Regions from separate parts of the Bradyrhizobium sp. LB11.1 genome, predicted to be linked through region 3. Evidence: predicted binding sites of a transcription regulator. Region 3 holds the regulator's gene; each other region holds the start of a gene.
What was found. Region 3 encodes PhoB, which activates phosphate uptake and scavenging genes when phosphate is short. Its sites were predicted from a motif close to TGTCATNNANCTGTCAT; they were not measured.

Region 1 (10,604 bases), on a different contig from region 3:
GGAGTCTGCGGTGCAGGAAGCATCCCGCATACCCGAGGCCCCCCGAATCGTGACTGCGGTGCCGTCGACGGTGAGCCCGTTGCCGCCGCCCATCAATGTGTCGACGCCGTCACCCGACGCTTATGGAAATGACGGCTCATCGCAGCCGAACCCGCCCTACACGGCCTCGGTCGGTAGCGATAATCCGAATCGGCTGACGCCGCCGGCTGATATTCCGGTCCCAATGATTGCGCCGCCGCTCGATCTGCGCGCCGATGCAGGCGCAACCGCGCCGCGGCCCAAGACCAATGTCGCCGACGAAATGCTGTCGGGCATGAAGTCGATGTTCCACGCGGTTCTGCCAAAGGGCGCCACTCCCGATTAGGACGGCGTCTGCGCCGTCCCAAAGCGTTTTCGGGTGAAGTGGATGCAGGTTCGCGTCAAGAAAACGCGTTTAATTGAGGCTTGGGAGTCTGTCAGCCGCCGACGCGGGTCAAGCCGCTGCGGGCGGCGTCATCGCGTGGGCGCAATGCGACTGCCTTGTTGTAGGATGCCGCCGCCTTGGTCTTGTCGCCCAGCCGCTCATAGGCCTGTCCCCGTGTCGTCCAGACCTGGGCATTGTGGGGATCGGCCTCTGCGGCCTCATCGAGATCGGCCGCCGCCTCCTTGACCTTGCCGATGGCGAGATAGCTGACGGCGCGGCCGAGCAGCGGCTCGGCCTTTTGTGGATTGAGCCCGCTTGCGGCACCGAAATCGGCGATCGCGAAATCGTGCTCGTTGTTGCCCTGGTAGAGCAGGGCGCGGCCGTAGAGCGCCTGCGCATTGTAGGGATCGAGTGCAACGGCGCGATTGAACTCGTCGAGCGCTGCCTGCGTCTCTCCCGATTTCGCCATGGCCTGGGCTTTTGCCGTGTGGGTCTGGGCCTCGGTGACGTTGGCGGCGCTCACCGCGCTATCCACTGGGGCGGCCGCCGCCTGAGGTGCTTCCTGCGGCTTGTCCTTCTCCGGCATCAGCGAGCCCAGATCGAAGGAGCAGCCGCACAGTGCGATCCCCACCAACGTCAGCGCAAGCGGCTGGCGCCAGATCCGGCGCGACCGCGCCAAGCCAGGCTTGGGGAAAGGGGAGGCCATCTACGGTTCGCTCGCGCTGGTGCCGCATCTGTAGTGCCCCGTCCCAGAAAGGCACTGCTCACAAAATAATAACGCGGGCCCGGGGCCCGCGTCATTGAAATCTCAGTCCTGCAATCTCGGCAAGATCAGCGCGGTCCGCGCGGACCTGCACCCGCACCAGCGCCCGGGCCGCCGCGGCCGCCACGATCACCGCCGGGGCCTGCGCCGAACACCGGCTTCGGCTTCATCGGCAGCAGGCCTTCGCGCTGCAGCTTCTTGCGGGCCAGCTTGCGCGCACGGCGCACGGCTTCGGCCTTTTCGCGGGCCTTCTTCTCGGAGGGCTTTTCGTAGTGACCGCGGAGCTTCATCTCGCGGAAAATGCCTTCGCGCTGCATCTTCTTCTTCAGCGCCTTGAGGGCTTGGTCGACATTGTTATCGCGAACGAGAACCTGCACGCGGCATCCTCTTCAGTGGATCGGATTTGAATTCTGGTAAGTCAAAGGGATGGCAAAAAGCACAAGCCCTTAACCTTGAGGGCGCGGATGTATCAGACAAAACCCGCTATGTCCACCGGTGGAGCAGCTTTTCGGGCCAAGTTCAGCCATTAAATACGGCGAAAATGCTCTCTCGCGGCCCTGATTTGGGTGGTTTGGTGCCAAGACGGGGTCGCAGCGGGGTTTTCTTCCGCAATCTTTGAAATCAGGGGAGACGCTACATGGACACGAAGAAATATGCGGCCGAGGCCATCGGCACGTTCTGGCTCACATTCGCAGGTTGCGGCAGCGCGGTGATCGCGGCCGGCTTTCCGCAGGTCGGTATCGGCCTGGTCGGCGTGTCCCTGGCCTTCGGCTTGAGTGTCGTCACCATGGCCTATGCGATCGGCCATATCTCGGGGTGCCATCTCAATCCGGCCGTGACGGTCGGCCTTGCCGCCGGCGGGCGGTTTCCGACCGGGCAGATCCTCCCTTACGTCATCGCGCAGGTCTGTGGTGCGATCGTCGCTGCCCAACTGCTCTATGTGATCGCCAGCGGTGCGCCCGGATTCGACGTCACCAAGGGCTTTGCCTCCAACGGCTATGACGCGCATTCGCCCGGCCAGTACAGCATGGTCGTCTGCTTCGTCACCGAGGTGGTGATGACGATGATGTTCCTGTTCGTCATCATGGGCTCGACCCACGGTCGCGCGCCTGCGGGTTTCGCTCCGCTCGCGATCGGACTTGCGCTGGTGATGATCCATCTCGTCAGCATCCCCGTCACCAACACGTCGGTGAACCCGGCGCGCAGCACCGGCCCCGCGCTGTTCGTCGGCGGCTGGGCGCTGTCGCAGCTCTGGCTGTTCTGGGTCGCACCGTTGATCGGTGGCGCGCTGGGCGGGGTGATCTATCGCTGGCTCAGTGACGAACCCTCGGGCGTCGTCGCGGGCGTGAAGACGGCCTAGAGCATGATCCGGAAAAGTGCGAAGCGGTTTTCCGGAAAGATCATGCGCAAACAACCACCTAAAGCGCGATGACGATTCATCCAAATCTCATCGCGCTTTAGAGCGTTTTCGAGCGAAGTGGATACCGGTTCGCGTCAAGAAAACGCGTCAGGACAAAAACTCCAAAAAAGGCGGGATCGCAGCTTTTGCTGCGGTCCCCTCACTTGCTTTTTGAAGGCCTGACTTCGGTAACATGGCCCATCTTGCGGCCGGGGCGCGGGGCGCCCTTGCCGTAAATGTGCACGGTCGCGCCGGGCACGCTCAGCCAGGTCTCGTAATCGTTGATCTCGTCGCCGATCAGATTGGTCATGGTGACGACTTCACCGTGACGCACGGGCTTGCCGAGCGGCCAGCCGGCAATAGCGCGGATGTGCTGCTCGAACTGGGAGACCGACGCGCCGTCGAGCGTCCAGTGTCCGGAATTGTGCACGCGCGGGGCGATCTCGTTGACCAGCACCTTCGATCCGCCGCCGTTCGCGAGCACGAACATCTCCACGGCGAGCACGCCGACATAGTCGAGCGCGGTCGCGATCTTGCCGGCGATGCTGCGTGCCTCTTCGGCGAGCGCATCCGGGATCAGCGCAGGCGCGCGGGAAATCTTCAGAATGTGGTCGCGATGCTCGTTCTCGGTGACGTCGAAGCACTCGACCTCGCCCGCGGCCGAGCGTGCAGCGATCACGGAGATCTCGCGCTCGTACGGGATGAAGGCTTCCAGGATCGCCGATTTGGTGGCGAGGCTGGTCCAGACTTTTGCGATGTCGTCGCCCTCGCGGATGATGGCCTGGCCCTTGCCGTCATAGCCGAAGCGGCGGGTCTTCAGCACGGCGGGGAGGCCGATCTTTATAATCGCCTCGCGGAGCGACGCGACCGAGGTGACGTCGGCGTAAGCGGCGGTGCCGATGCCGAGCCGCGTGACGAAATCCTTCTCGGCAAGCCGGTCCTGGGTGGTCTCGAGGATCTTGCGATTGGGCAGTACCGGGCGGCGTGCGTCCAGCACCATGGCGGCAGCGGCCGGCACGTTCTCGAACTCGTAGGTGATGACGTCGACGTCGTGGGCGAACAGCTCGAGCGCCTCCACATCGGCATATTCGGCGCAGGTTGCGTTCAGCACGACATCGAAGGCCGGCGAATCCGGATCGGGCGAGAACACCTGGCAGCGCAGGCCGAGCCGCGCCGCGGCCATGGCCAGCATCCGTCCGAGCTGTCCGCCGCCGAGGATTCCGATGGTGTCGCCGGGCTTCAGCTTCACCTGCTTTGCGTCGGTCACGCCTTGTCCTCCGGGCGCTCGGCAACCGCCTCGGTCTGCGCCTTGCGCCAGGCGGCGAGGCGGTCGGACAGGGCCGGATCGGACAGCGCCAGCACGGATGCCGCGAGCAGAGCCGCGTTGATCGCGCCCGCTTTGCCGATCGCGAGCGTGCCGACCGGAATGCCGGCGGGCATCTGAACGATCGAATAGAGCGAGTCTATGCCCTTCAACGTTCTGGACTCGATGGGCACGCCGAACACAGGCAGTTCCGTCAGCGCCGCGGTCATGCCGGGCAGATGCGCGGCACCGCCGGCGCCGGCGATGACGACCTTGAACCCGGCCGCCTTGGCGCCCTTGGCGAAAGCAAACAGCCGGTCCGGGGTCCGGTGTGCCGAAACGATGCAGGTGTCGGCGGCGACGCCGACTGCTGCGAGCGTGTCGGCGGCGTGCCGCATCGTCTCCCAGTCCGACTGGCTTCCCATGATGATGGCGATCGGCGCGGTCATGACGTCAATTGTGCTCGGAAAACAGAAAGATAGGCCAGATTTACGGTTCCGGCCGGTGGCTCGCAAGGCGGTGGCAAGGAGAAGGGAATGGACTATCCTGTCTTGGTGAATCCCCGCAAGCCTTCATTGAGCAGGATGCCCATGAAGAAACCAAAAAGGGCGACCGCTGCGAAGGCCAAAAAGGGCCGGAAAACCAGCGGGAGCCGAACGAAAACTGCTCCCAAGCGGGCTGCGGCGCCGCGCCGCGCGCCCACAGCCCGCGCTGCCAAGAAAACTAGCAAGGATACCGGCAAGGATACCGGCAAGGCGACGATCCGCGGCCTGCGGACCAAGCTCACCCAGGCGCTGCGGCGCGTCGTTGAGCTTGAGGCTGCGGCCGACACCGATTTCCTGCTGGACATTCCCAACCGCCGCGGCTTCGAGCGCGAGCTCCTGCGCGCCACCGCCTACATGAATCGCTACCGCGCCAGCGGCGCACTGATCGTGCTCGACGTCGACCGGTTGAAACCGATAAACGATTCCTTCGGTCATGGCGCCGGCGATGAGGTGCTGAAGGCGATCGCCGCGACGCTGACGCGGCAGATCCGCGCTTCCGACGTGGTCGGCCGTCTCGGCGGCGACGAGTTTGCCCTGCTGTTGTGGAATCTCAGCGAGACCGATGCCAAGGCGAAGGCGCTCATCTTCGAGCAGGCGATCGACGAATTGTCGTTTGTCTTTCGCGGCCAGCACGTCACGGCGGGCGCCTCCGCCGGTGTCGCGCTGCTCGGTGCGCAGTCCGACGCCGTCCGCGCATTGGAGGAGGCCGATGCCGCCATGTATGTACGCAAGGCGCAGCGGCGGCACGAGCCGCGGATCAGGCTTGTGAACAGCTAGAGCTGATCCGGACCCGAAGGGCCGCGCTAGCGCAAAGTGTCGAGCGGTTTTCCCTCGCGACAAACGCGGAACGCGTTTGCGCGGAGATGATGCTCAAACAAGCAATCTTCTACAGCGTTGCGAGATCTTCCGGGACGTTGCCAAATTTGCGCAACAGCGTGGCGTCACCGAATTCGCCGGTCATGGGATTGCCGCTGCGGCTGAATGCGACCGCGCCGATATGGCCGGCACCGTGCGCCAGGGCTTCGGCGCGCCGCAATGCGGCTGTCGAACTCTGGCATTCCTCCGCGGCGCCCGCGACAGGCGATCCGTCGGCATCGATGAGGAAGGGCATTGCAACGTAATAGGTCACGTCCGACATGGCGTTGCGCTCCAATGGTGAGGTCAGGCGGCGCTGCTTCTGCTGCGTGAAGTTTCCGGAATGCAACCGGCCGAGATCGCCGCCTGCAATTCCTCCAGTTCGGCTTCCAGATATTCGTTGGCCATGATCAGCGCCTTGATGGTGCTGCGCAGATTGCCGTCGCACATGGCGATCGCCTGGTCACAGGCTTGCTCATAATGGCCGTTGTCGAGAAGGGCGGGGACCGACATCTGCGTTGTCCTTGCGTGTTCCTGGGGCGTTTCCGGGCATCGGGGTGAGCCAGATGTTCCTACTTTGTTCTTTTTGAGTCAAGCAGATTCAAACATGGCAACGCGCCACGGCTGTGGATCAGGCGATGATGTCGGGCGTGATCTGGTCTTCGATGAAGGCAATACGGTCGCGCAACAACAGCTTGCGTTTCTTCAACCGCTGTAACCGCAATAGGTCGGGGGCGGGCGATTGATGCAGTGCATCGATCGCCGCATCGAGATCTCGGTGTTCCTGCTGCAACCGGGTGAGCTCGGATTCGAGCTCACGCTCGTCTTCATTGGTCATGTCTGCGGTGGCCGAAAACCGATAGGCTTGAGATAAGGCTGTGGATGCCCTGTGGAAATTATCGTCCTTGCGCGGCGTGATCGCAAGCGATCTGGGGCCTTCGCTCACCGCTCTCTCGCAAGATATTTCGACGATTCGCAGCAGCGTCGCGCAAGCACATTGATATCATGGATTTTTCGCCGCGTGGTTCCTTACTCACGCTTCATTACATATGAATTCTCAAAAATGACGGTGCGACGACCGATACCCATCGACAGAACGAATCGGTGATGTAGACTTGCTCGTCCGGATCGAATCCAAGGTTCACCCCTACCGAGGAGGTTTCGAATGACAATTCAGGCACATCTGGTTGAATTGGAACGGAAGCACAAAACTCTCGAAAACGAATTGCACGAAGCTCTCGTGCACCTTTCAACAGACGACCTGCAAATTGTTGAGTTGAAGCGCCGGAAGTTGCTGGTCAAGGACCAGATCGAGCGTCTGAAGCACGGCAACACGCTCCACTAGTAACCCCCGTAACACCGTAGAGTTTGATCGTATCCTTTCAGGCAGGGATGAGAGCCTTTGCGCTCATCCCTGCCGTAAGGCGTGCGCTGCGCAATCATCGTTGCGCAACGGTTAGATTTGGGCGAGCTCCGCGACGTGGTCCGCGATCGCGAGCGACGATGTCAGTCCCGGCGATTCGATGCCGAACAGATTGATCAAACCCGTGACGCCATGATCACGCGGACCCTGCATCAGGAAATCCTGCGTCGCTACGGCCGGCGGCACGATCTTCGGGCGAATGCCCGAATAACTCGGCATCAACGCTCCATCGGGAAGCGTCGGCCAGTATTTGCGGATCGCAGGATAGAAGCGCTCGGCGCGCGACGGATCGACTTCATAATCGATCGTCTCGATCCATTCGACGTCGGGGCCAAAGCGCGCCTGTCCGGCCATGTCCAGGGTGAGATGCACGCCGAGCCCGCCAGGCTCGGGCACGGGATAGATCAGGCGCGAGAACGGTGCGCGCGCGTTGCAGCTGAAATAATTTCCCTTGGCGAGATAGGATGGCGGAATCCGGTCAATCGGCATGCCGTCGATGTGGCGTGCCACGGTCGTCGCTGAAAGTCCGGCGGCGTTGACGAGCAAGCCGCATTGCAGCGTCATCGGCGCTTCGCCACCGGCCTCGATCTCGATCATGCCGGCATCCGCCTTGGCGCGGATCAACGGTGTGTGAAACGCAAAGGCTGCGCCCGCTGCCTCGGCCTCGCCGCGCAGCGAGAGCATATAGGCATGGCTGTCGATGATGCCGGTCGATGGCGAGAGCAGCGCGGCGTCGCAGGCCAGCGCCGGCTCCAGCGCGCGCGCGGCTTCGCCCGAGAGCAACTGCATGTCGAGCACGCCGTTGGCCTCGGCATGCGCCTTGATCGATTGCAGCTTCTCGGTTTCCCTTGCATTGGTCGCGACGATCAGCTTGCCGCAATTCTTGTGCGGAATGCCACGCTCGCCGCAATAGCGGTAGAGCGCATGCTTGCCGCTGACGCACATGCGCGCCATCCAGCTTCCGGCGCGGTAGTAGATTCCGGCATGGATCACCTCGCTGTTGCGTGAGGAGGTGATGGTGCCGGTGGCCTCGGCCTCCTCCAGTACGATCACCTCGCGCCCGGACTGTGCGAGCTTCCGGGCCACCGCGAGCCCGACCACGCCGGCACCGATGACGACGCAGTCGACCCTATCCATGGTTGTGCAGAAGTCCCGCTGAAGTTGCCCAGAAGTCCGTTTTGCGTGGGAAATGCGCCTCGCGGCCGTTTTCCGTTAAGGAAGCATTTATCATGTCAGGGCAATTGCCGTATTTCGCGTCACATTTTTCTGTTGGGCGTACAGGCGTTTACCCGATCCAAACCCGTGAAGCCAGACAATCCGCAGTTGAAATCGCGGGTGGCTGATGGCTGAGAAGAACTGGCAGGAAGGCAGCATGCTTCCGATTGCTGTGCGGGCCGTCGTGTGCCTGGCCAGCGCGGTAGCGCCTTCGCGTGCCTATGCGGACAGCCCTATTCCCTATCCTGGCAATCTCGACCCCAATCTGATCTGGGAAGCCCTGATCGGGGGTATTGTCGTCTGCGCGTTCCTGGCCGCCGTCGCGCTGTGGATCCAATCCGCGTTGCGCCGGAGCAAGCGTTCGCAGCTGCGGCGCAACGCCTTCGTCTCCTCCGCCATGAATAATCTCAACCAGGGCGTGGTGATGACGGATGCGCGGCGGCGCATCATCTTTTGCAACGACCGCTATATCGAGATCTACGGCCTGACGCGCTCGGACCTGTGGACCGGCATGACCGGCTACGACATCCTCGAGTTGCGGCGCAAGCGCGGGGTCCTCGCCGTTTCCGACGACGACTTCTACGAGAAGGCGGCAAGCTCCAACGGCCTGATCAGCGAGCTGCCTGACGGCCGCGCCATCCTGGTGAAATATTTCATTCTGCCGAACGGCGGCTCGGTGGCGACCCATCTCGACGTCAGCGAGCAGCGCAAGCTGTCGCGGCAGCTCGCCTCGACCAAGCAATTCCTGGAAACGGTGCTGGACAACGTGCCGGCTTGCGTCGCCGCGAAGAACATCGAGGACGGCCGCTACATCTTCGCCAACAGCGCCTATGAGCGGTTCTGGGGCTTTTCGCGGGACCAGGTCGTCGGCAAGAATGCGCGCGAGCTGTTCGGTCCCAAATCGGCGGCGAGCATCGAGGCGACCGACCGCGCCGCACTGCTGGCGCCGGAAGGACAATATCGCAACGAATTCGAGGTCGACGTCCCACGCGACCAGGCCCGGCGCATGGTGGCCTCGATCCGGATCGTGGTCCGCAACGAGAGCAACAAGCCGGAATTCCTGCTGGTGGTGTTCGAGGACATCACCGACCGGCAATCGCTGTCGATGGAGCTGGAGAGCACCAAGAAATTCCTCGAGCTCGTGGTCGACAACATTCCGGTCGCGCTGATCGTGGAGCAGGTCAAGGATGGCCGCTATCTGCTCGCCAACCGCAGCGCCGAGACGATCCTCAACCGAAGGCGCGAGGAAGCCACCGGCCTGACCGCTTCCGACATCTTCAATGCCAAGGAAGCCAAGCTGATCATCGCGCGCGACGAGGCGGCGATCAAGAAACGCGGGATGATCACCGAGGAGCATCCGATCTCCACCAAGGACGGCCTGCGCCTGTTCCTGACCCGGCGTGCCACGGTGCTCAACGACGCCGGCGAGCCGCAATATCTGATCAAGACCCACGAGGACGTCACCAACCGCCGGCAGACCGAGTCGCGGATGGCGCACATGGCCTACCACGACGGCCTCACCGACCTGCCGAACCGCGCCGCCTTCCTTCAGGCGCTGACCCAGATGATCGAGGCCTGCGAAGGGACCGACGAGGAATTCGCGGTCCTGTGTGTCGATCTCGACGGCCTCAAGGAAGTCAACGACGTGTTCGGCCATGCGCTTGGCGACAAGCTGCTGATCGAGGTGGCCCAGCGGTTCCAGGACGCTGCACGCGGCGGCCTGGTGGCGCGCCTCTCCGGCGACGAATTCGGCCTGATCATCGACGGCAAGCAGCCAGATGCGGGCCTCGCGCTGGCGCAGCAGCTTGGCGAGGCGCTCGCGCCGGAATTCCACATCGACGGCCGCGCGGTCCGCGCCGGCATCACCACGGGCATGTCGGTCTTTCCGCACAACGGCTCCGACGGTGCCTCGCTGCTCGCCAATGCCGGGGCGGCCCTGTTCCGCGCCAAGCAGAAATCGCGCGGCACGATAAGCCTTTACCAGCCCGAGATGGACCAGCAGATCCGCGACCGCCGCGTACTGCACCAGGACCTGTCGATGGCGATCAAGAACGGCGAGCTGTCGCTTGCCTTCCAGCCCCAGGGCATCGCGCGCAACAGCGTCGCCGAGAGCGAGATCATCGGCTTCGAGGCCTTGGCGCGCTGGCAGCATCCGGTGCGCGGCCAGGTCTCGCCGGCAGAGTTCATCCCGATCGCGGAAGAGAGCGGCCTGATCGTCGAGATGGGCGAATGGATCCTGCGCCAGGCCTGCCGCGAGGCGGCGTCGTGGCCGAAGCCGCTGCAGGTCGCGGTCAATCTGTCGCCGGCGCAGTTCATGCACGGCGACGTGGTCGGGCTCGTCCATTCGATCCTGATCGAGACCGGACTTGCACCCGGCCGGCTCGAGCTCGAAATCACCGAGGGCGTGCTGATCGAGGACTTTGATCGCGGCCTGGCGCTGCTGCGCCGCCTGAAGGCGCTGGGTGTCCGCATCTCGATGGACGATTTCGGCAGCGGCTATTCCTCGCTGAGCTATCTTCAGGCGTTCCCGTTCGACAAGATCAAGATCGACCGCGCCTTCATCATCAATCTCGGCCGCAATCCGCAATCGGCTGCGATCGTCCGCGCCGTGATCGACCTCGGTCACGGCCTCGAAATGTCGATCATCGCCGAAGGCGTCGAGACCATCGACCAGCTCGCCTTCCTTGCCAGGGAAGGC
Region 2 (10,604 bases), on a different contig from region 3:
TGATTAAGTTCGTCGACAATCTGCGTAAGAAGGCGTCCTGAGCTCGTCGGGACGACGCTACTCGAGCCGGGTCGGCGGACCCGGCTCTTTTTCTTGATGGATCCGTGCCTTCGATGACGATTGCGGTTTCGATCCTACCCGAGCAGCAGCTCGCCGTCCTCAACGCTGCCTATCGCAAGGCAGTTGCGCGCAAGCGCTTGCGCCTGCTGGCAGGCCTCGCCGTGTTCGTCGCCGCGCTGATCGTGGCATCGATCGGCGCCGAGGTGAATTTGCGCACCTTCTTCGCCTATTTCGGCAACTTCGTCAGCTATTTCGACCGCATCCTCACCCTCGACAGCGGTCAGCGGGTCTGGGCCAATTTTGGCGAGTGGTTCTGGGGCTGGCACAAATGGCTGAAGCTGCTCGGAGAGACGCTGCTGATCAGCTATGTCGGCACGCTGGCCGGCGCTGTCCTGGCTTTCCTGCTGAATTTCTTCGCGGCTGAAAACACCTCGCCCGGACCATGGCTTCGCTTCGTGGTGCGGCGCCTGCTCGAATTTGCGCGCACGGTGCCGGGCATCGTTTTCGCGCTGATCTTCGTGATCGCCTTCGGCCTCGGGCCGATGGCGGGCGTGCTCGCGATCGCGATCCACTCCACGGGCGCGCTCGGCAAATTGTTCTCGGAAATCGTCGAGAATGCCGACATGAAGCCGGTCGAGGGCATCCGCTCGACCGGTGCGAGCTGGATTTCCTGCATGCGCTTTGCGATCCTGCCGCAGGTCTCGGCCGGCTACGCCAGCTACGCGCTTCTCCGCTTCGAGATCAACGTCCGCGAGGCGTCGGTCATGGGCTTCGTCGGCGCTGGCGGCATCGGGCAGGAGCTGATCGTCGCGATCCGCAAATTCTACTACTCCGACGTCAGCGCGATCCTCGTGACCATCATCGTCACGGTTTTCCTGATCGACATCACGACCGGCTGGGTGCGTGGCCGCTTGTTCGGCAGGGAGGCGCGGACGTGAGCAAGCTCCCGGAGATGAATGCCGCGGAGCTCCGCGCGCGCTACCCAGATGTCTTTAGCCGCCCGGCGTCGTTGCGCCTCGCAACGCCCGTGATGCTCGTCGTCGCGTTCGCGATCTTCGTGTTCGGCCTGGTCGATCTCGATTTCTCGCCGTCGCGTTTCATCTCGGGGCTGAGCCAGCTCGGCTGGATCAGCATGATGATGATCCCGCCCGATCCCGGCTCGTCGCTGCCGCTCTATCTGAAGGCGATGGGAGAGACCCTGTCGATCGCGCTGCTCGGCACCACGCTGGCCGCAGTGCTGGCGCTGCCGGTCAGCCTGTTCGCGGCGCGCAATGTGGTGCCGTCGATCTTCCTGCGCTTTCCGGTGCGGCGATTCCTCGATTCGATTCGCGGCGTCGACACGCTGATCTGGGCGCTGGTGTGGATCAACGTCGTCGGGCTCGGCCCGTTCGCCGGCGTGCTCGCGATCGCGGTGTCGGATTTCGGCGCGTTCGGCAAACTGTTCTCGGAGGCGATCGAAGGGGCCGATCAGAAGCAAGTCGAGGGCATCCGTGCCTCCGGTGGCAGCGCGCTGCACGAGATTCGCTTCGGCCTGATGCCGCAGGTGCTGCCTGTCATCGCCGGACAGGTGCTCTATTTCATCGAATCCAACACGCGCTCGGCCACCATCATCGGGATCGTCGGTGCCGGCGGCATCGGCCTCCAGCTCGCCGAGCAGATCCGCGTGTTGGAATGGCAGAAGGTGTCGTTCCTGATTCTGATGATCCTGGTCGCGGTCGCCGCGATCGATTTCATCTCCGGCAAGCTGCGGTTTGCGATTATTGGGCGAAGGGCTGTCGCCTGATCACAGCTGCCGTAGGGTGGGCAAAGCGCAAGCGTGCCCACCATTCCTCTCGAATCTTGGAAGTATCGTGGGCACGGCGCAAGAGCGCCTTTGCCCACCCTACGAGACCGTTGTCGTGGAGCGAGCGAGCGCCCCTAAGGCTCGACTAAAAACTCCACCCGCTCTGCCGCAAAGCGCGAGTGCTTCGTCACCAGCGGCTTGCCCTCGAGATCGAGGTCGGTGGCATCGACCACCAGGATCGGCCGGCCCAGCGGGAGATCAAGCCGCGCAGCGTCGGTCGCATCGACGATGCCGGCGGTGATCCGGGTGGCGCCGCGGCGGTAATCGCGGATTCCGTAATGCTCGAGCATCTTCGTCATCGAGCGCGTCGCGGCAAACACGGTGCCGGCACTCGGAAACAGTTCCGCCGACAGCCAGGTCGTGGAGACGCAGATCGGCGTGCGGTCGGCGAGGCGAATGGCCTCGATCCGGACCAGCGGTGCGCCGGACTTCAATCCCAGTTCCCGCGCGAGCTCGCGGGTCGCGATGTCTTCCGATGCCTCGATCAGCTGGCCCCGCGGTTCGCGACCACCGGCGCCGACGATCTCGGAGAAGCGCGTGCGCGAGCGCAAGGGATAGGCGAGTTTCTGCGCCTCGACATAGGTTCCGCTGCCGCGTTCGGCGCGGACGATGCCGCGCTCGGCAAGCGCCGCGAGCGCGCGCCGCACGGTGTGGCGATTGACGCGATAAGTCTCGGCGATCTCCATCTCGCCCGGCAGCTTGTCGCCTGCGGCAAAACGGCCGTCGGCGATGCCGCGCTCGATGCCGTCGGCAACGAGTCGCCACAGCGCGACGCCAGAGGAGGCGGTGTCCTGCATGCTCATGTCGGCGGCCAGCCTAGCCCAGAAATCACAGCTTTGTCACGAAACAGTCATGGCGCTTCCGTATCAAGTTGTCTAGTATAATAGACAACTTGGAATCGACAAGTTCTGCAGAAAAGATCGGTGGATTCGGTGACCCAGCACAACACCCAGCAAGCCCAGCGCCAGGCCGCCATGGCCGTGCTGGCGCACGCGGAGGCGGGCGAGATCGCCGCTCGCCTCCGCACGATCCACCTGCCCGGGCATCAGGATTTGCGGGAGCCCGAGAACGGTCTGGTGATGTTGCGCGGCCGGGTCGGCGGCGACGGCGCGCCGTTTAATCTCGGCGAGGCGACGGTGTCGCGCGCGGCCGTTCGGCTTGCGAGCGGCGAGCTCGGCTTCGGTTACACGCTCGGGCGCGATGGCGAGAAGGCGCGGCTGATCGCGCTGTGCGACGCCCTGGTGCAATCGCGTGATTTCGGCTCAGTCGTCGAGCGCGACGTTATCGCGCCGTTGCGCGAGCAGCTTATGGTCAGGCGCAAGCAGGCGGCGGAAGAGACCGCGGCGACGAAGGTTGATTTCTACACCATGGTGCGCGGTGAGGGGTGAGGCGATGACCACGATTGCGGAACTGCCGCCGGGTTTCGTCGACAAGGTGTTGTCGGCGCAATCGACCTTTCGCTCGGTGATGGACGCGATGGCGCGGCCGGGTTCGGTCCAGCGCATCGTGCCGATGGCTGGGACGCCTGCCACGATGATGCGCGGCACCGCCGCGATCGCGCTGACGCTGTTCGACCACGACACGCCACTCTGGCTCGATGCGCGGATGTCGGAGAATGCCGACGTTTTGAAGTGGCTCAAGTTTTACACCGGCGCGCCGGTGGTGCAGGATTCCTCGATCGCGGCCTTTGCGCTGATCAATGACGGCGGTGCGCTGCCCTCGCTCGAGCGTTTCGCGCTCGGCACCAACGAATATCCGGATCGCTCGACCACGGTGATCGTTCAGGTCGACAACCTGGATTCGGGACGCGGCTTCGAGCTGCGCGGCCCCGGCATCGACGATGTCGCAATGCTGCAGGCGTCGATCAAGCCCTTCGATCTGTTCGAGCGCCTGCGATTCAACGAGACGCTGTTTCCGCGTGGCATCGACGTGGTTCTGGTCGCCGATGACGCCGTGGTTGCGATCCCCCGCACCACGCGAATCGTGAGCAAGGAAAGCTAGAAGCATGTATGTCGCAGTCAAAGGCGGCGAACGCGCCATCGAGAACGCTCATCGCCTGCTCGCCAATGCGCGGCGCGGCGACCAAGGCGTTGCGGAAGTCTCCCTCGACCAGATCTCGGAGCAACTTGGGCTCGCTGTCGACCGCGTCATGAGCGAGGGCTCACTTTATGATCGCGAGCTCGCAGCGCTCGCGATCAAGCAGGCGCGCGGCGACCTGATCGAGGCGATCTTCCTGGTCCGCGCGTTCCGCGCCACTTTGCCGCGCTTCGGCGCCAGCGAGCCGGTCGATACCGGCGCGATGCGGGTGCAACGGCGGGTGTCCTCGACTTTCAAGGACATTCCCGGCGGCCAGATCCTCGGGCCGACCTTCGACTACACCCATCGCCTGCTGGACCCCTCGCTCGCCGAGGGGTTTGTGCCGGAAGCGCCGGCTGTGGCCGAAGCTTCGACGGCGCCGACGCCGCGCGTGACCGACATTCTCGGTCGCGATGGGTTGATCGAGACTTCGCCACAGGCCGAAGACGGCGCCAGCGTCGGCGATCTCACCCGCGAGCCGCTGAACTTCCCGGCGGACCGCGATCTGCGCCTGCAAAATCTCGCACGCGGCGACGAAGGCTTTCTGCTGGCGATGGGCTATTCCACCCAGCGCGGCTACGGCCGCAACCATCCCTTCGCCGGCGAGATACGCTTCGGCGAGGTCGAGGTCGAATTCGCAGCCGAAGACGTTGGCTTTGCCGTGCCACTCGGTTCGATCGAGCTCACCGAGTGTCAGATGGTCAACCAGTTCAAGGGCTCAGCGACGGAAGCGCCGTGCTTCACCCGGGGTTATGGGCTTGCCTTCGGCCAGAGCGAGCGCAAGACCATGTCGATGGCGCTGGTCGATCGGGCGCTGCGTGCTCGCGAGCTCGGTGAAGAGGTCGGAGCCCCGGCGCAAGATGAAGAATTCATAATGTCGCATTCGGACAACGTCCAGGCAACCGGCTTCGTCGAGCACCTCAAGCTGCCGCACTATGTCGACTTCCAGTCCGAGCTCGGCCTGCTGCGCAAGCTGCGCAAGGAGTTCGCCGAAGCGTCTACTGAAGCCAACGCGCCCGATGCCATGAAGGAGGCCGCGGAATGAACGCGCCCGCCTACAACTTCGCCTATCTCGACGAGCAGACCAAGCGGATGATCCGCCGCGCGATCCTGAAGGCGATCGCGATCCCCGGCTACCAGGTGCCGTTCGCCAGCCGCGAAATGCCGATGCCCTATGGCTGGGGCACCGGCGGCGTGCAGGTGACCGCTGCGATCCTGGGACCGCAGGACGTGCTGAAGGTGATCGACCAAGGCTCTGACGACACCACCAACGCGATTTCGATCCGCAAATTCTTCGCCAAGACCGCCGGCGTCGCCACGACGACCTCGACGGACGATGCGACCGTGATCCAGACGCGCCATCGCATTCCCGAGACGGCCCTGCACGCGAACCAGGTTCTGGTCTATCAGGTGCCGATCCCGGAGCCGCTGCGCTTTCTCGAGCCCCGCGAGACCGAGACGCGGCGCATGCATGCGCTCGCCGAATACGGCCTGATGCATGTGAAGCTGTATGAGGACATCGCCCGCTTCGGCCATATCGCGACCGCCTACGCCTATCCGGTCAAGGTGAACGCGCGCTACGTGATGGATCCGTCGCCGACGCCGAAATTCGACAATCCCAAGATGGACAATTGCCCGGCGTTGCAATTGTTCGGCGCCGGCCGCGAAAAGCGCATCTATGCGATCCCGCCTTATACTCAGGTGGTGTCGCTGGATTTCGAGGATCACCCGTTCGAGCCCTATCGCTTCAACGCGCCTTGCGCGCTGTGCGCCGCGGAGAACTCCTACCTCGATGAGATCGTGACCGACGACAAGGGCAGCCGCATGTTCGTCTGCTCGGACACAGACTATTGCGAGCGCCGCCAGGCCGCCGGCCATCACGGCAACCTCAGTGCTGCGCCGTACAAGGACAAGGCGCAAGGAGAAGTAAAAGGGGAAGCAAATGGCTGAGCGAGTTCTGCTCGAAACCGATCAGCCGCTGCTGGTTGCTGATACCCTCAGCAAATCCTACGGCCGCATCGCCGCCTGCCGCGACGTGTCGTTCTCGCTCTATTCCGGCGAAGTGCTGGCGATCGTCGGCGAATCCGGCTCGGGCAAGTCGACGCTGCTGCAGCTGCTGTCGGGCCAGCTCGCGGCGAACGGCGGGCAGGTGTCCTACCGTATGCGCGACGGCGTCACCCGCGATCTCGCCGCGCTCGGCGAGGCCGAGCGGCGGCTGCTGTTCCGTACTGATTGGGGTTTTGTACACCAGGATCCGGCGCAGGGTCTGCGCATGGGGGTCTCGGCCGGCGCCAATGTCGGCGAGCGGCTGATGGCCGTGGGCTGGAACCACTATGGCCGCATTCGCGAGTCCGCCTCCGACTGGCTTACGCGCGTCGAGATCGACGTCGCGCGCATCGACGATGCGCCGCGCACCTATTCGGGTGGCATGCGCCAGCGCCTCCAGATCGCGCGCAACCTCGTCACGGGGCCGCGGCTGGTGTTCATGGACGAGCCGACCGGCGGCCTTGATGTTTCAGTCCAGGCCCGCCTGCTCGATCTCCTGCGCAATCTCGTCGCCGAACTGCAACTCGCCGTCGTCATCGTCACCCACGATCTCGCGGTCGCGCGCCTGTTGTCGCATCGGGTGATGGTGATGAAGGGCGGCCGTGTCATCGAGACCGGTCTCACCGACCAGGTGCTCGACGATCCGCGCGAGCCCTACACCCAACTCCTCGTCTCCTCGATTCTGCCGGCATAAGCTTTTCAACATGAGCACTCCAATGACCGCCATGATCGACATCGCCGACGCCAACAAGACCTTCACGATGCACCTGCAAGGCGGCATCGAATTGCCTGTGGTGCGCGGCGTGACCTTCCACGTCGATCCCGGCGAGTGCGTCGTGCTGTCCGGCCCGTCCGGTGCCGGCAAATCCTCGATCCTGAAGATGATCTTCGGCAATTACCGCTGCGATTCCGGCCGGATCGGCATCCGCCATCGCGGCGAGGTGATCGACCTCGCCACCGCCGAGCCGCGGCAGGTCCTCAACGTCCGCCGCGCCACCATCGGCTATGTCAGCCAGTTCCTGCGGGCGGTGCCGCGGGTCACCACCATCGACGTCGTCGCCGAGCCTCTGATCGTCAACGGCATGACCCGTGCGGATGCGCAGGCGCGCGCCGGCGCGCTCTTGCATCGTCTCAACATCCCCGAGCGGCTCTGGCAGCTTCCGCCCGCGACCTTCTCCGGCGGCGAGCAGCAGCGCGTCAACATCGCGCGCGGCTTTATCCCGGATCTGCCGATCCTGCTGCTGGACGAGCCGACCGCATCGCTCGATGCCGCCAACCGCGCCGTCGTGGTGGCGCTGGTCGCCGAAAAGAAGCGCCAGGGCGTCGCCATGGTCGCGATTGTCCATGACGACGAAATCCGCCATCTGATCGCCGACCGCATCGTCGACGTTACCAGCTTTGCCGCCGCGGCCTGAAGGAAGAGGGACATGAACGCCAAGCCGAAGGACATCGTGATCGCCAACGCCAGGATCGTGCTGGCGGACCGGGTGATCGAGCAGGGCTGGCTCGCTGTCGCGGACGGGCGCATTGCCGAGATCGGCGAGGGCAAGGCGCCCGCGGGCGCGGAGGATGCCGGCGGCGATCTGATCATGCCGGGCCTGATCGAGCTCCACACCGATCATCTCGAAGCCCATTACGTGCCGCGTCCAAAAGTGTTCTGGAATCCGGTCGCCGCCGTCATCTCCTATGACGGTCAGCTTGCGACCTCGGGCATCACCACGGTGTTCGATTCGCTGCGTGTCTGGCGCGAGGACGGGGCCGAGGAGGTCGATGGCCGCGCCGGCGTGCTTGCCGCCGCGATCACGACCGCGCGAGATGGCAACCTGCTGCGCGCTGACCACTTCCTGCACCTGCGCTGCGAAATCCCGATGCCAAGCGTGGTTGAGGAAGCCAAGGAGTTGATCGACCGCCCCGACGTGCGGCTGATGTCGCTGATGGATCACACCCCCGGCCAGCGCCAGTTCCGTGACGAGGTCAAGCTGCGCGACTACTATCGCGGTAAGGGTGGTGGCAAGACTGACGCTGAGCTCGACGAGCTGTTCGCAAAACGCTTCGAGTATCAGAAGGCCTATGCCGCAAGCAACATGCGCCAGATCGTGACGCTGGCGCATCAGTACAGGATTCCGCTGGCAAGCCATGACGACACCACCGAGGAGAACGTCGCGGATGCCGTGCGTGACGGCGTCGCAGTGGCGGAATTCCCGACCACGTTGGAGGCCGCGCGCGGCTTGCATCAGGCCGGCATCGACATCCTGATGGGCGCGCCCAACGTCGTGCGCGGCGGCTCGCATTCCGGCAACATCGCCGCGGTCGATCTTGCCCGTGAAGGCCTGCTCGACATCCTGTCGTCGGACTACATCCCCTCCAGCCTGCTGATGGGCGCCCTGCAACTGCCCGAGCATGCGCCGTCGATCAGTCTGCCGGCGGCCGTTCGCACCGTGACCAAGGCGCCGGCCGATGCGGTCGGCCTCACCGACCGCGGCGAGGTCGCGATCGGCAAACGCGCCGATCTGATCCGCGTGCACGTTGCCGGCAGCGTTCCCGTGGTCCGCAGCGTCTGGCGCGAGGGGGACCGCGTCGCATGAGCGAGACCGTCACGACGGCCACGGCGCAGGCGGGCGCGATTGGACCGGGGCGACTGGTGCTCGTGGTCGGCCCGAGCGGCGCCGGCAAGGACACGCTGCTGCGGCTGGCGCAGGCGGCCTGTGTCGACGATCACGACATCGTCTTCCCACGCCGCGTCGTGACGCGCGCGTCATCTGTCGACGAGGACAATATTGCGGTGAGCCCCGACGAATTCGCCCGCGCGCGCGATCACGGCGATTTCGCCGTGCATTGGGACGCGCATGGCCATTCCTACGCGCTGCCGCTCGAGATCAACGACGACATCCGCGCCGGACGCGCTGTCGTCGCCAACGTCTCGCGCACGGTCATCGCCGCGCTGCGCCAGGCCTATGCCAATGTCGTCGTGGTCGCGATCACGGCGCCTCCGGATGTGCTGGCGCAGCGGCTTGCCGCGCGGGCGCGGCACAGCGATGGCAATCTCGCCAACCGCCTTGCGCGCAGCGTCGACGACATTTCGGCACATGCCGACGTCACCATCCTCAATGCGGGTAGCGCGGAGTATCACAGCCGCCACCTCTTGCGCGTGATCAGGAATGAATGCTGGCACGAGTAAAGCGTTTTCGAGCGAAGTGGATTCCGGTTCGCGTCAAGAAAATGCGTCAGAACAAGAATCTCGCCGGCAAAACAAGGAGACTGGAATGTCGGTGATCGAGACGGTCGAACAGCTGGAAGCCATCTACGGCGCCACCAATGACGCCTCGACCGTGAAAGTCGCCGACCACGTCACTCCGCTCTATCGAATCTTCATCGAGAAGGCGCCGTTCGCGGCGCTCGCCACGATCGGGCCCGAGGGCATCGACTGCTCGCCGCGCGGCGATCTCCCGGGTTTCGTTCGAATCCATGACTCGAACACGTTGATGCTGCCCGATCGCCGCGGCAACAACCGGGTCGATTCCCTGCGCAACATCGTGCGTGACCCGAGGGTGTCGCTGATGTTCCTGATCCCCGGCTGGGGCAATGCGGTCCGTGCCAACGGCCGCGCGCATCTCTCGGTCGATCCGGAACTGCTGGCCTCGTTCAAGGTCGAGGGCAAGGCGCCGCGCAGCGTCATGGTGATGAACGTGGAAGAAATCTACTTCCAGTGCGCCCGCGCCATCGTCCGCTCCGACCTCTGGAATCCCGACAAGCGCATCGATCCCAAGACGCTGCCGACGCCCGGCCAGATCCTCGCCGAGATGAGCGAGAACAAGGTCGGCGGCGCGGAGTATGATCGCATCTGGCCGGAGCGCGCTGCGGCGACGATGTGGTGAGCCCCACACTCTCGTCTCCTTCGCCCCGCAAGCGGGGCGAAGTGAAGAGGGAGCCCACCCCGCATATGACCGCAGCCGAGCATCTGCGGTCGCGCGAGATGAATCTGCCTGTCAGTGCTTGCAGCGGGAGAAGGGCGCGAGCGCGCGGCCTTCAAATATGGACAGCCATTTCATTGACCGAACGCGCCAATCGCTCGATATTCAAAGCATCGAAACTGCTCATCGAGCTTGATGCCGCGATATGAGACCCGATCACCAGCGCAATCATAACGACATGCATGCGTGCATGACGCGGCGCTGTTTCTCGGTGGCTACCGGCGCCTGTTGTTGTTGCTGACCACCTGGCAACATTCCACACCCGAAAATCTCAAGACAGGAACGCCGAGACTTCGGCGAGCGAGCAGTCATGTCCCAATCGCAGTCGACCGCCTACATCATCGAAATCCACGATCGTGCCGCCGGCATCATCACAAGAGACGAGCGCGGCTTCCGCTTCTTCTCTTCCGAGCGCCTGTTCGACAGTCTCGAAGGCCGTCAGTTCCGCTCGGCGCGCGAGGCCGAGCGGGCCGCCCGCGCCGTGTTCTCCGACGGAGCCGCCGCGCGAATTCTTCATTCTTCGCCAACTGAACCTGCACTCAAAAGGACCGCAACATGATTGCACGACGACAACTTCTGACTGCAACGCTGCTCCTGGCAGCCGCCTT
Region 3 (10,604 bases):
GCTGAGCCGGGATCCACAAGAACCAGGCCCCGGATCAGCGTCGCAGCTGGCGCCGCATCCGGGGCATGAGACCAACAGAAAGCGTATATTCTTGGTACAGGGGATCGGCGTGGCAGAGATGGCCGTTCAAAGCGATGTAATCGACGACGCAGGACCATACGATCGCGCCAAGGCCTTGAGCGCGTTCAAGCTCGGCGACGTCACCTTCTACTGGATTACGCGGCTCAGCGCGATCTCGGTGCTTCTTATTCTCGGCGGCATCATCCTGTCGCTGATCGTCGGCGCCTTCCCGGCGATGAAGGAGTATGGCTTCGCGTTCCTGTGGACGCAGCGCTGGGCTCCGTCGGCCGATCCGCCCGTGCTCGGCGCGCTCGGACCGATGTACGGCACGCTCGTCACCTCCTTCATCGCGATGCTGATCGCCATTCCTGTCGGTCTCGGCATCGCCATCTTCCTGACCGAGCTCTGCCCGCAATGGGCGCGCCGCCCGATCGGCATGGCGATCGAGCTGCTGGCCGGCATTCCCTCGATCATTTACGGCATGTGGGGCTTCTTCGTGTTGGGCCCGTTCCTGGCCAACACCTTCCAGCCCTTCATGATCAAGATATTCGACGGCGTCCCGGTGCTGGGCGCGATCTTCGCGGGTCCCCCGTCTTATCTCAGCCTGTTCAACGCCGCGCTGATCCTCGCGATCATGGTGCTGCCCTTCATCACCTCGATCTCGGTCGACGTGTTCAAGACGGTGCCGCCGGTGCTGAAGGAAGCTGCCTACGGTGTCGGCTGCACCACCTGGGAAGTCGTGCGCAGCGTGGTGATCCCCTACACCCGCGTCGGCGTCATCGGCGGCGTCATGCTGGCGCTCGGCCGCGCGCTCGGCGAGACCATGGCGGTGACCTTCATCATCGGCAACTCGTTCCGCATCTCGTCGTCGATCTTCGCGCCGGGCACCACGATCTCGGCGGCGATCGCCAGCGAGTTCGCCGAAAGCGACGGCCTGCACCAGTCCGGCCTGATCCTGCTCGGTCTGCTGCTGTTCGTGCTGACGTTCTTCGTGCTCGCCGGCGCCCGGCTGATGCTGATGCGTCTGGAAAAGAAGGCGGGGAAGTAACATGAACCCGATTTACGCACGCCGCCGCCGCAAGGACGTCGTGGTCCGCGCGCTCTGCATCGGTGCCGCCGCGTTCGGCGTCACCTGGCTCGCGCTGATCCTGATGACGCTGCTCTATAACGGCCTGGCAGGCCTGAACCTGGAGCTCTTCGCCGCGGACACGCCGCCTCCGGGCTCGACCGAAGGCGGCCTGCGCAACGCCATCGTCGGCTCGGTGATCATGACCGTGATCGGCGTCGGCATCGGCGCGCCGCTCGGCCTGTTCGCCGGCACATATCTCGCCGAGTACGGCCGCAACGACAGGCTCACCTCGGTGATCCGTTTCATCAACGACATCCTGCTCTCGGCGCCCTCGATCATCATCGGCCTGTTCATCTATGGTGCGGTGGTGGTGCCGATGCGCGGCTTCTCGGCGATCGCAGGGGCGCTCGCGCTCGCGGTGATCGTGATCCCGGTGGTGCTGCGGACGACCGAGGACATGCTGCTGCTGGTGCCGAACGCATTGCGCGAGGCCGCGTCCGCGCTCGGCCTGCCGCGCTCGCTGGTGATCAAGCGCATCGCCTATCGCGCGGCGCGCTCGGGCCTCATCACCGGCGTCATGCTGGCCACCGCCCGCGTCGCCGGCGAGACCGCGCCGCTGCTGTTCACCGCACTGTCGAACCAGTTCTTCAGCCTGGGCCTGAACAAGACGATGGCCAACCTGCCGGTGACCATCAACAACTTCGTGCAGAGCCCATATGCCTACTGGAAGCAGTTGGCCTGGAGCGGCGCCCTGCTGATCACTTTGACCGTGCTTGCCCTGAACATTGGCGCGCGCATCCTGAGCGCCGAGAGGACTGCAAAATGAGCGAAATGTCTGTTTCCGTCAGTGCGCCCACCGTTCATCCCGGCTCGCAGCCGCTGCCCGACGCTCCGGCCAAGGTGACGGTTCGCAACCTCAACTTCTATTACGGCGAGCACCACGCGCTGAAGAACATCAATCTGGCGCTCGGCACCAACCGTGTCACGGCCTTCATCGGCCCGTCGGGCTGCGGCAAGTCGACCCTGCTGCGCATCTTCAACCGGATGTACGATCTCTATCCGGGCCAGCGCGTCACCGGTCAGCTGATGCTCGACCAGACCAACATTCTCGACCCCAAGCTCGACCTCAATCTGCTGCGCGCCCGCGTCGGTATGGTGTTCCAGAAGCCGACGCCGTTCCCGATGACGATCTACGAGAACATCGCCTTCGGCATCCGTCTCTATGAGAAGATCTCGAAGTCCGAGATGGACGACCGTGTCGAGAAGGCGCTGCGCGGCGGTGCTCTCTGGAACGAGGTCAAGGACAAGCTCAACGCCTCCGGCCTGTCGCTCTCCGGCGGCCAGCAGCAGCGCCTCTGCATTGCCCGCACCGTCGCGGTGCGGCCCGAGGTGATCCTGTTCGACGAGCCCTGCTCGGCGCTCGACCCGATCTCGACTGCCAAGGTCGAGGAGCTGATCCAGGAGCTGTCCGAGAACTACACGATCGCGATCGTGACCCACAACATGCAGCAGGCGGCGCGCGTTTCCGACAAGACCGCCTTCATGTATCTCGGCGAGCTGATCGAGTTCGACGACACCAGCAAGATCTTTACGTCGCCGACCGACCGGCGCACGCAGGATTACATCACCGGCCGGTTCGGCTGAGGAGACAGGACATGGGTTCTGAACATACCGCAAAAGCCTTCGACACCGACCTCCAGGAACTCACGCGCCTGGTCGCCGAGATGGGCGGCATCGCCGAGCGCATGATCGTCGATTCCGTCGACGCGCTGATCCGCCGCGACGTCGCGCTCGGCCAGCGCGTCGTCACCATCGACGCCGAGCTCGACGCGCTCCAGAAGAAGATCGAGGAGCGCGCCGTGCTTACCATCGCGCGTCGCCAGCCGATGGCGGTCGATCTGCGCGAGATCGTCGGCGCCATGCGCGTTGCGACCGATCTCGAGCGCATCGGCGACCTCGCCAAGAACATGGGCAAGCGCGTCGCGGCGCTGGAGACGGATTTCCATCCGCTCAAGCTGTTCCGTGGCCTCGAGCACATGACCGACCTCGTGCAGCAGCAGGTCAAGTCGGTGCTGGACGCCTATGCCGCGCACGACCTGCCGGCGGCGATGGCGGTGTGGAAGGGCGACGAGGAAGTCGACGCCATCTGCACCTCGCTGTTCCGCGAGCTCCTCACCTACATGATGGAGGATCCGCGCAACATCTCGTTCTGCATCCACCTGATGTTCTGCGCCAAGAACATCGAGCGGATCGGCGACCACGCCACCAACATTGCCGAGACCGTGTTCTACATGATCGAAGGCCAGGCCATCACCGATAAGCGGCCGAAGGGCGACATGACGACCTTCGCCACGACGGTCCCCAATACTTGAATCCTTAAGGAGCGACGACCCCATGGGCGCACGCATTATGGTGGTTGAAGACGAAGAAGCTCTGACCGAGCTTCTCCGCTACAACCTCGAAGGCGACGGCTATGACGTCGAGACGGTGATGCGCGGCGACGACGCCGACACCCGTCTCAAAGAGCACATCCCCGATCTGATCGTGCTCGACTGGATGCTGCCGGGTCTGTCCGGTATCGAACTCTGCCGTCGGCTGCGGACGCGGTCCGACACCAAGCAGCTGCCGATCATCATGCTCACCGCGCGCGGTGAGGAAAGCGAGCGGGTGCGGGGCCTGGCGACCGGTGCCGACGATTACATCGTCAAGCCATTCTCGGTGCCCGAGCTGCTCGCGCGCGTGAAGGGCCTGCTCCGGCGCGCTAGCCCTGAGCGGCTCGCAACCGTCCTGGCTTTCGGCGACATCGAGCTCGATCGCGAAAAGCGCCGCGTGGCGCGTTCGGGCCGACCGATCGATCTCGGCCCGACCGAATATCGCCTGCTGGAGTTTTTCCTGGAGCACCCCGGCCGCGTGTTCTCGCGCGAACAGTTACTCGACAGCGTCTGGGGCCGCGACATCTACATCGACGAGCGCACCGTCGACGTGCATATCGGCCGCCTGCGCAAGCTGCTCAATCTCGGCCGCGAGCAGGACCCGATCCGCACCGTCCGCGGCGCCGGATATGCGCTGGATGATCGGTTTGCCAAGGCGGAGCAGGCGCAAAGTTTGTGAGCTGATGTAGCGAGCTCTCGCTGCACATTCCGATGTCGTCGCGGCCTTCGCCGTGACGACATTGAACTTGTTGTAGGGCCGTCGGCGCGCGACGGCTCCAGCTTAATCGCAATACGAACTCAGCGCGGTCCCGGCTTCACCGGCGCGCGCCGACGATCCGACGCCGGCTGATACGCAACGCGCGAGTGCTGGGCGCAGTAGGGCAGGCCCGAAAGCGCCTTGCCGCCGCAGAAGAAGAAATCCGGGCTCGAGGGATCGCCGACCGGCCAGTGGCAGGTCGCCTCGTTCAATTCGAGCAGCGATAGCCGCTGGCTCATCGGCACCACATTGTCGTAGGTGACCGGCTCGGCCTCGACCTCGACCTCGAAGGCCTGCGCCAGCGCGGTGTTGCCCCGCGCGATCGGCCGGCTCACCCGCATCATGTGCTGCGCGGGACGCGCCTTGCGCGGCCGGGGAGCGGCCGACGACGGGCTCTTGGCGCGGCCGGACAGACCGAGCCTGTGCACCTTGCCGATTACGGCATTGCGGGTGACGTTGCCGAGCTCGGCCGCGATCTGGCTGGCCGAAAGTCCGGCCTCCCAGAGCTTTTTCAACTGCTCGACGCGATCGTCGGACCAGGTCAAAACCGTCATTGCACCCTTTCCTTCGCCGCGGGCCAACCATCCTGGGGCCGCACGGCGAATGCCTAAGCCTTAAAAACCCGTGCCGCCCGAATCCCTTAAGGCTCGCCGGGCGCAATGAGACGCCCGAACGTTAACGCCGGTACATGAGGACTTTTGGGATCAGAACCGCTGCACGAGATGTCGTATCTGACAAGCCAGACGCTACAATATGGCGTGACTCGCGCGCAAGAGTCCGCCGACTCGCTTCCACATGTTCCGTGGCGAAATCCCGCGAAATCGTCACCGCAAGACTACGGATTTAGCGTTTCGCGAGGCTTTCGGGCGGCATTGACACCCGTTTCACCAAGCCTAAGATAGTCATGCGTGCCGCCCTTAAAAGGCGGCACGTTTCGTTTTCCGGGCCGGTGAATGGTGCGTTGCGCAATGCACACCACGCCGTCCGCAACATTCAAGTGACCGTCATGACGAATAGCGCAGCCCCGCATTTGCTCCCCGTTTTCGCCAGATCCGACCTCGGTTTCGAGCGCGGCGAGGGCTGCTGGCTGATCGCGACCAATGGCGATCGCTATCTCGATTTCACCTCGGGCGTGGCGGTGAATGCGCTCGGCCATGCCCACCCCGCGCTGGTCAAGGCGTTGCAGGAGCAGGCGACCAAGCTCTGGCATATGTCGAACCTGTTTCAGAGCCCGGACGGCGAGAAGCTTGCCGCGCGCCTCTGCAACGAGAGCTTTGCGGACTTCGTGTTCTTCTGCAATTCCGGCGCCGAAGCGCTGGAGGGCGTGATCAAGCTGGTCCGCCATCATCACTTCTCCAAGGGGCATCCGGAGCGCTACCGCATCATCACTTTCGAAGGCGCCTTCCATGGCCGCACGCTGGCCACGCTGGCAGCGACGGGATCTGCAAAATATCTCGAAGGGTTTGGTCCGCCGATGGAAGGCTTCGACCAGGTGCCGCATGGCGATATCGAGGCCGTAAAGAAGGCGATCGGTCCGGAGACCGCCGGCATCCTGATCGAGCCGATCCAGGGCGAGGGCGGCGTGCGTTCGGCGACTCCTGCTTTCCTGAGGGCGTTGCGCCAGCTCTGCGATGAGAAGGGCCTGCTGCTCGCGTTCGACGAGGTGCAGACCGGCATGGGGCGCACCGGCGATCTCTTCGCCCATCGCCGCACCGGCGTCACACCCGACGTGATGTCGCTGGCGAAGGCGCTCGGCGGCGGCTTCCCGATCGGCGCGGTGCTGGCGACTGCGGACGCAGCCTCCGGCATGGGGCCCGGCTCGCACGGCTCGACCTTCGGCGGCAATCCGCTGGCGATCTCGGCCGCGAACGCCGTGCTCGACGTCATGCTCAAGCCCGGCTTCTTCGACCACGTGCAGAAGATGTCGCTGCTGCTCAAGCAGAAGCTCGCCTCCGTGATCGACCGTCATGGCGATGTCGTCAGCGAAGTCCGCGGCGAGGGGCTCCTGATTGGCATCAAGGCCGTGGTGCCCTCCGGCGACCTGGTCGCTGCGCTGCGCAACGAAAAATTGCTGACCGTCGGCGCCGGCGACAACGTGGTGCGTTTCCTGCCACCCTTGATCGTCAGCGAAGCCGAGATCGAAGACAGCGTCGGGCGGCTTGAACGTGCCTGCGTTGCGCTCTCCGGCAACAAGCGGGCGGCAAGCTGATGAGCAAGACGCCAAAGCACTTCCTGGATATCAACGAGCTGCCGCTGTCGGAGCTCAAGAGCATGCTCGCGGCCTCCTCCGCCATGAAGGCGAAGCAGAAGGCGCATCAGCCGGTCAAGCCGCTCGAAGGCAAGACGCTGGCGATGATCTTCGAGCGTCCGTCGACCCGTACGCGCGTGTCGTTCGACGTTGCCATGCGCCAGCTCGGCGGCGAGCCCATCATGCTCACCGGTGCCGAGATGCAGCTCGGCCGCGGCGAGACCATTGCTGATACCGCGCGCGTGCTGTCGCGCTATGTCGACGCCATCATGATCCGCATCCTCAATCACGAGGCCCTGCTGGAGCTTGCGGCGAACGCGACCGTGCCCGTGATCAACGGCCTGACGCGGCGCTCGCATCCGTGCCAGGTGATGGCCGATCTCTTGACTTACGAAGAGCATCGCGGCCCGATCGAAGGTCGCACTGTCGCCTGGACCGGCGACGACAACAATGTGCTGGCGTCCTGGGCTCATGCGGCCGAGCGCTTCAAGTTCAAGCTGAATGTCGCAACGCCGCTGGAACTCGCCCCCAAGAAGGTGATGCGCGACTTCATCAAGGCGACCGGCGCGTCGATCGTGCTCGGCACCGATGCGGAAGCCGCCGTGAAGGGTGCCGATTGCGTCGTCACCGACACCTGGGTGTCGATGGGCGACAAGGAAGGTGAGCACCGCCACAACGTGCTCAAGCCCTACCAGGTCAATTCCAAGCTGATGTCGCTGGCCAAGCCCGACGCGCTGTTCATGCACTGCCTGCCTGCCCATCGCGGCGAGGAGGTCACCGACGAGGTGATCGACGGTCCGCAATCGGTCGTGTTCGACGAGGCCGAAAACCGCCTGCACGCGCAGAAGGGCATTTTGGCCTGGTGCTTTGACGCGGTGAAGTAATCATCTTGTAGCCCGGATGGAGCGCAGCGTAATCCGGGGTTCTCAACGCGCGGAAGACCTCCCCGGATTGCGCTGCGCTCCATCCTGGCTACGCAGCCCGTCGTTCCGCGGACGACGGAATGCGGGCGTGCCTCTTTCATTTTACCTCGATCGACCCCAGATAATGCGCCATGGTTTCCCAATCCCCTGACATGAACACCGGGCTCGAGGGCCCGGTTCGTGCGCCGTCCGCGGTTCCCGTCGATGACGCCGTGCTGCCCTACGAGGTCGACGCGCTCGATGTGCGTGGGCGGCTGGTGCGGCTCGGTCCCGCGCTCGACGAGATCCTGACCAAGCACGATTACCCGGCACCCGTCGGCAAGCTGCTCGGCGAGGCTATCGTGCTGACGACGCTGCTCGGCTCGGCGCTGAAGTTCGAAGGCCGTTTTATTCTGCAGGCACAGACCGACGGGCCGGTGTCGTTTCTGGTGGTGGACTATCAGGCGCCGGATCGCCTGCGCGCCTATGCGCGCTTTGATGCCGAGCGCCTCGGTGATGCCAAGGATACTGGCATGCACTCCGGCGCGCTGCTCGGTCATGGTCATCTCGCCATGACCATCGACCAGGGGCCCGACATGAGCCGCTACCAGGGTCTGGTTGCGCTCGATGGCGGCAGCCTGGAAGACGCCGCCCACGAATATTTCCTGCGCTCCGAGCAGATCCCGACCCGCGTGCGCCTCGCGGTCGGCGAGGAGTGGCGCTCGAGCGACGGCGGCAAGCATCGCTGGCGTGCCGGCGGCATGCTGATGCAATTCCTGCCGAAGGCGCCGGAGCGGGCGCGGCAGGCGGATCTGCATCCCGGCGACGCGCCCGAAGGCGCCGAGGTGCACGCCATCGCTGAAGACGACGCGTGGGTCGAGGCGCGCTCGCTGATCGAAACCGTCGAGGACGTCGAGCTGATCGATCCCGATCTCTCCGGCGAGCGGCTGCTCTATCGCCTCTTCCACGAGCGCGGCGTGCGCGTGTTCAATCCGATGGTCCTGAAAGCGCAATGCTCCTGCTCGCGCGACGCGGTCGCGTCGATGCTGAAGAGCTTTTCGCCGGATGATCGCAGCGCGATGGTCAAGGACGACAAGGTCGTCGTGACCTGTGAGTTCTGCTCATCGGTGTACGAGTTCACGCCGGATGAAGCGGGCGTCGAAGACGCGTAACATCGTTCTCGTAGGGTGGGCAAAGCGTAGCGTACCCACCATTTTGTCAGTGAATTCGAGCGAGATCGCGGGCACGGCGCTTTGCGCCTTTGCCCACCCTACGGCACCTGCGCTCGCCTAATTCAACACCCGCTTATGATCCGGGCTGTCGAGCGAAAACGTCGGCACATCGATCTCGAAACGTTCGCCGCTTGCGCTGACCATCTGGTAGCGGCCGGTCATGAAGCCGGAGGCGGTCGATAGCGGCACGCCGGAGGTATATTCGAAGCGTTCGCCGGGGGCCAGAGTCGGCTGCTCGCCAACCACGCCTTCGCCCTTCACCTCCTGCTGCCGGCCGGAGGCGTCGGTGATGACCCAGTGCCGCGTCTTGAGCTGCACGGTCTCGTCGCCGGAATTGATGATGACGATGGTGTAGGACCAGAAAAAGCGCGAGCGGTCGGCCGACGACTGCTCCGGAACAAAGTTCGGCTCGACGGTCACTTCGATCTGGCGGGTCACGGCGCGGTACATGATTGCCATCATAGCGAAAACCCCGCCGGGAACCAAACGCCGCAGCGCCCTTTCGCGACATCGTCCCGCCAGAATTGGCGGGGAAGTACACCCGTATGTGATCCGGCCGCTTTGCGAGGCGGCGACCGGACCGGTACACTTCTTTGAACGTCGCGATTTGCGGAAGGGTTTATGGGCCCCGATGACCATTGCCGATCAAGTGACGGGATCGACGATTGCGGGAGCCGCGGGCGCCAAACCCGTGGCAGCGGAGCCGCGCGCGCCGGCCATCACGCTGCCTGCCATCGGCGAGCGCGAGCTCAGGCTCGACCTGTTTCGCGGCCTCGCGCTTTGGCTGATCTTCATCGACCATCTGCCGCCGAATTTGCTGACCTGGTTCACGATCCGCAATTACGGCTTCAGCGACGCCACCGAAATTTTCATCTTCATCTCCGGTTACACCGCCGCCTTTGTCTACGGTCGCGCGATGCTGGAAAACGGTTTCGTGATCGCCACCGCGCGCATCCTGCGCCGGGTCTGGCAGATCTATGTCGCCCACGTCTTCCTGTTCACGATCTTCCTCGCCGAGATATCCTACGTCGCGACCAGCTTCGAGAACCCACTCTATACCGAAGAGATGGGGATCATGGATTTTCTCAAGCAGCCCGACGTCACCATCGTGCAGGCGCTGCTGCTGCGTTTCCGTCCCGTCAACATGGATGTGCTGCCGCTCTACATCGTGCTGATGCTGGCGCTGCCTTTGATCCTGTGGTCGATGAAGTGGCGGCCCGACGTCACGCTCGCGCTCTCGGCCCTGCTCTATGCGGCGACCTGGGAATTCGACCTCTACTTCACCGCCTATCCGAACGGCTTCTGGGCGTTCAATCCTCTCGCCTGGCAATTGCTGTTCGTGTTCGGGGCATGGTGCGCGCTCGGAGGTGCGCGACGGATGTCGCGCATTCTGGCCTCGCCCGTGACGATGTGGATCTCGATCGCCTATATCGTGGCGGCATTCTATGTGACGCTGACCTGGTACGTGCCGCAGCTCTCGCAGTTCATGCCGAAGCGGCTCGAGCAGTGGATGTATCCGATCGACAAGGCCGACCTCGACGTGCTGCGCTTCACGCATTTCCTGGCGCTGGCTGCGCTCATCGTGCGCTTCCTGCCGCGGGAGTGGCCGGGCCTGAAGTCGCCCTGGCTGCGGCCGCTGATCCTGTGCGGCCAGCATTCGCTGGAGATCTTCTGTCTCGGCGTCTTCCTGGCCTTTGCCGGCCATTTCATCCTGGCCGAGGTTGCCGGGGGACCAGCCATGCATGCGCTGATTAGTCTCTCCGGAATCCTGATCATGTGGGCGGTGGCCTGGGTGATTTCGTGGTACAAGCGCGTGGCTGACAAGAGCGGTGCGAAAACCAAAATCGCCGTCGGCAACGCCGATCTGGCGGGAGGGGGCTGATGAAGGCGAAGGTTCTCCTGAG

Region 1: the regulator PhoB is predicted to act here: its motif matches at 6,332-6,348, upstream of ABIA96_RS29300 (YdcH family protein).
Region 2: the regulator PhoB is predicted to act here: its motif matches at 2,741-2,757, upstream of phnF (phosphonate metabolism transcriptional regulator PhnF).

What each region holds. Positions count from the first base shown of each region.
Region 1 covers NZ_JBEPTH010000014.1:90,835-101,438, forward strand. The annotation lists gene ABIA96_RS29250 (hypothetical protein) at 1-364, shown strand, start outside; gene ABIA96_RS29255 (tetratricopeptide repeat protein) at 456-1,109, opposite strand; gene rpsU (30S ribosomal protein S21) at 1,235-1,543, opposite strand; gene aqpZ (aquaporin Z) at 1,804-2,526, shown strand; gene ABIA96_RS29270 (5-(carboxyamino)imidazole ribonucleotide synthase) at 2,726-3,832, opposite strand; gene purE (5-(carboxyamino)imidazole ribonucleotide mutase) at 3,829-4,317, opposite strand; gene ABIA96_RS29280 (GGDEF domain-containing protein) at 4,459-5,190, shown strand; gene ABIA96_RS29285 (hypothetical protein) at 5,300-5,551, opposite strand; gene ABIA96_RS29290 (hypothetical protein) at 5,575-5,781, opposite strand; gene ABIA96_RS29295 (YdcH family protein) at 5,900-6,106, opposite strand; gene ABIA96_RS29300 (YdcH family protein) at 6,434-6,613, shown strand; gene ABIA96_RS29305 (NAD(P)/FAD-dependent oxidoreductase) at 6,725-7,828, opposite strand; gene ABIA96_RS29310 (sensor domain-containing protein) at 8,034-10,604, shown strand, end outside.
Region 2 covers NZ_JBEPTH010000006.1:392,711-403,314, reverse strand. The annotation lists gene phnD (phosphonate ABC transporter substrate-binding protein) at 1-41, shown strand, start outside; gene phnE (phosphonate ABC transporter, permease protein PhnE) at 114-998, shown strand; gene phnE (phosphonate ABC transporter, permease protein PhnE) at 1,013-1,843, shown strand; gene phnF (phosphonate metabolism transcriptional regulator PhnF) at 1,978-2,706, opposite strand; gene phnG (phosphonate C-P lyase system protein PhnG) at 2,827-3,291, shown strand; gene phnH (phosphonate C-P lyase system protein PhnH) at 3,296-3,904, shown strand; gene ABIA96_RS18980 (carbon-phosphorus lyase complex subunit) at 3,909-5,024, shown strand; gene ABIA96_RS18975 (alpha-D-ribose 1-methylphosphonate 5-phosphate C-P-lyase PhnJ) at 5,021-5,929, shown strand; gene phnK (phosphonate C-P lyase system protein PhnK) at 5,922-6,719, shown strand; gene phnL (phosphonate C-P lyase system protein PhnL) at 6,742-7,440, shown strand; gene ABIA96_RS18960 (alpha-D-ribose 1-methylphosphonate 5-triphosphate diphosphatase) at 7,453-8,610, shown strand; gene phnN (phosphonate metabolism protein/1,5-bisphosphokinase (PRPP-forming) PhnN) at 8,607-9,203, shown strand; gene ABIA96_RS18950 (pyridoxamine 5'-phosphate oxidase family protein) at 9,289-9,900, shown strand; partial or broken gene ABIA96_RS18945 (hypothetical protein) at 10,307-10,527, shown strand; gene ABIA96_RS18940 (sulfonate ABC transporter substrate-binding protein) at 10,552-10,604, shown strand, end outside.
Region 3 covers NZ_JBEPTH010000002.1:500,359-510,962, reverse strand. The annotation lists gene pstC (phosphate ABC transporter permease subunit PstC) at 119-1,108, shown strand; gene pstA (phosphate ABC transporter permease PstA) at 1,110-1,955, shown strand; gene pstB (phosphate ABC transporter ATP-binding protein PstB) at 1,952-2,773, shown strand; gene phoU (phosphate signaling complex protein PhoU) at 2,785-3,501, shown strand; gene phoB (phosphate regulon transcriptional regulator PhoB) at 3,524-4,240, shown strand; gene ABIA96_RS06300 (GcrA family cell cycle regulator) at 4,360-4,872, opposite strand; gene ABIA96_RS06295 (aspartate aminotransferase family protein) at 5,325-6,527, shown strand; gene argF (ornithine carbamoyltransferase) at 6,527-7,450, shown strand; gene ABIA96_RS06285 (Hsp33 family molecular chaperone) at 7,621-8,640, shown strand; gene apaG (Co2+/Mg2+ efflux facilitator ApaG/CorD) at 8,758-9,162, opposite strand; gene ABIA96_RS06275 (OpgC domain-containing protein) at 9,332-10,582, shown strand; gene ABIA96_RS06270 (SGNH/GDSL hydrolase family protein) at 10,582-10,604, shown strand, end outside.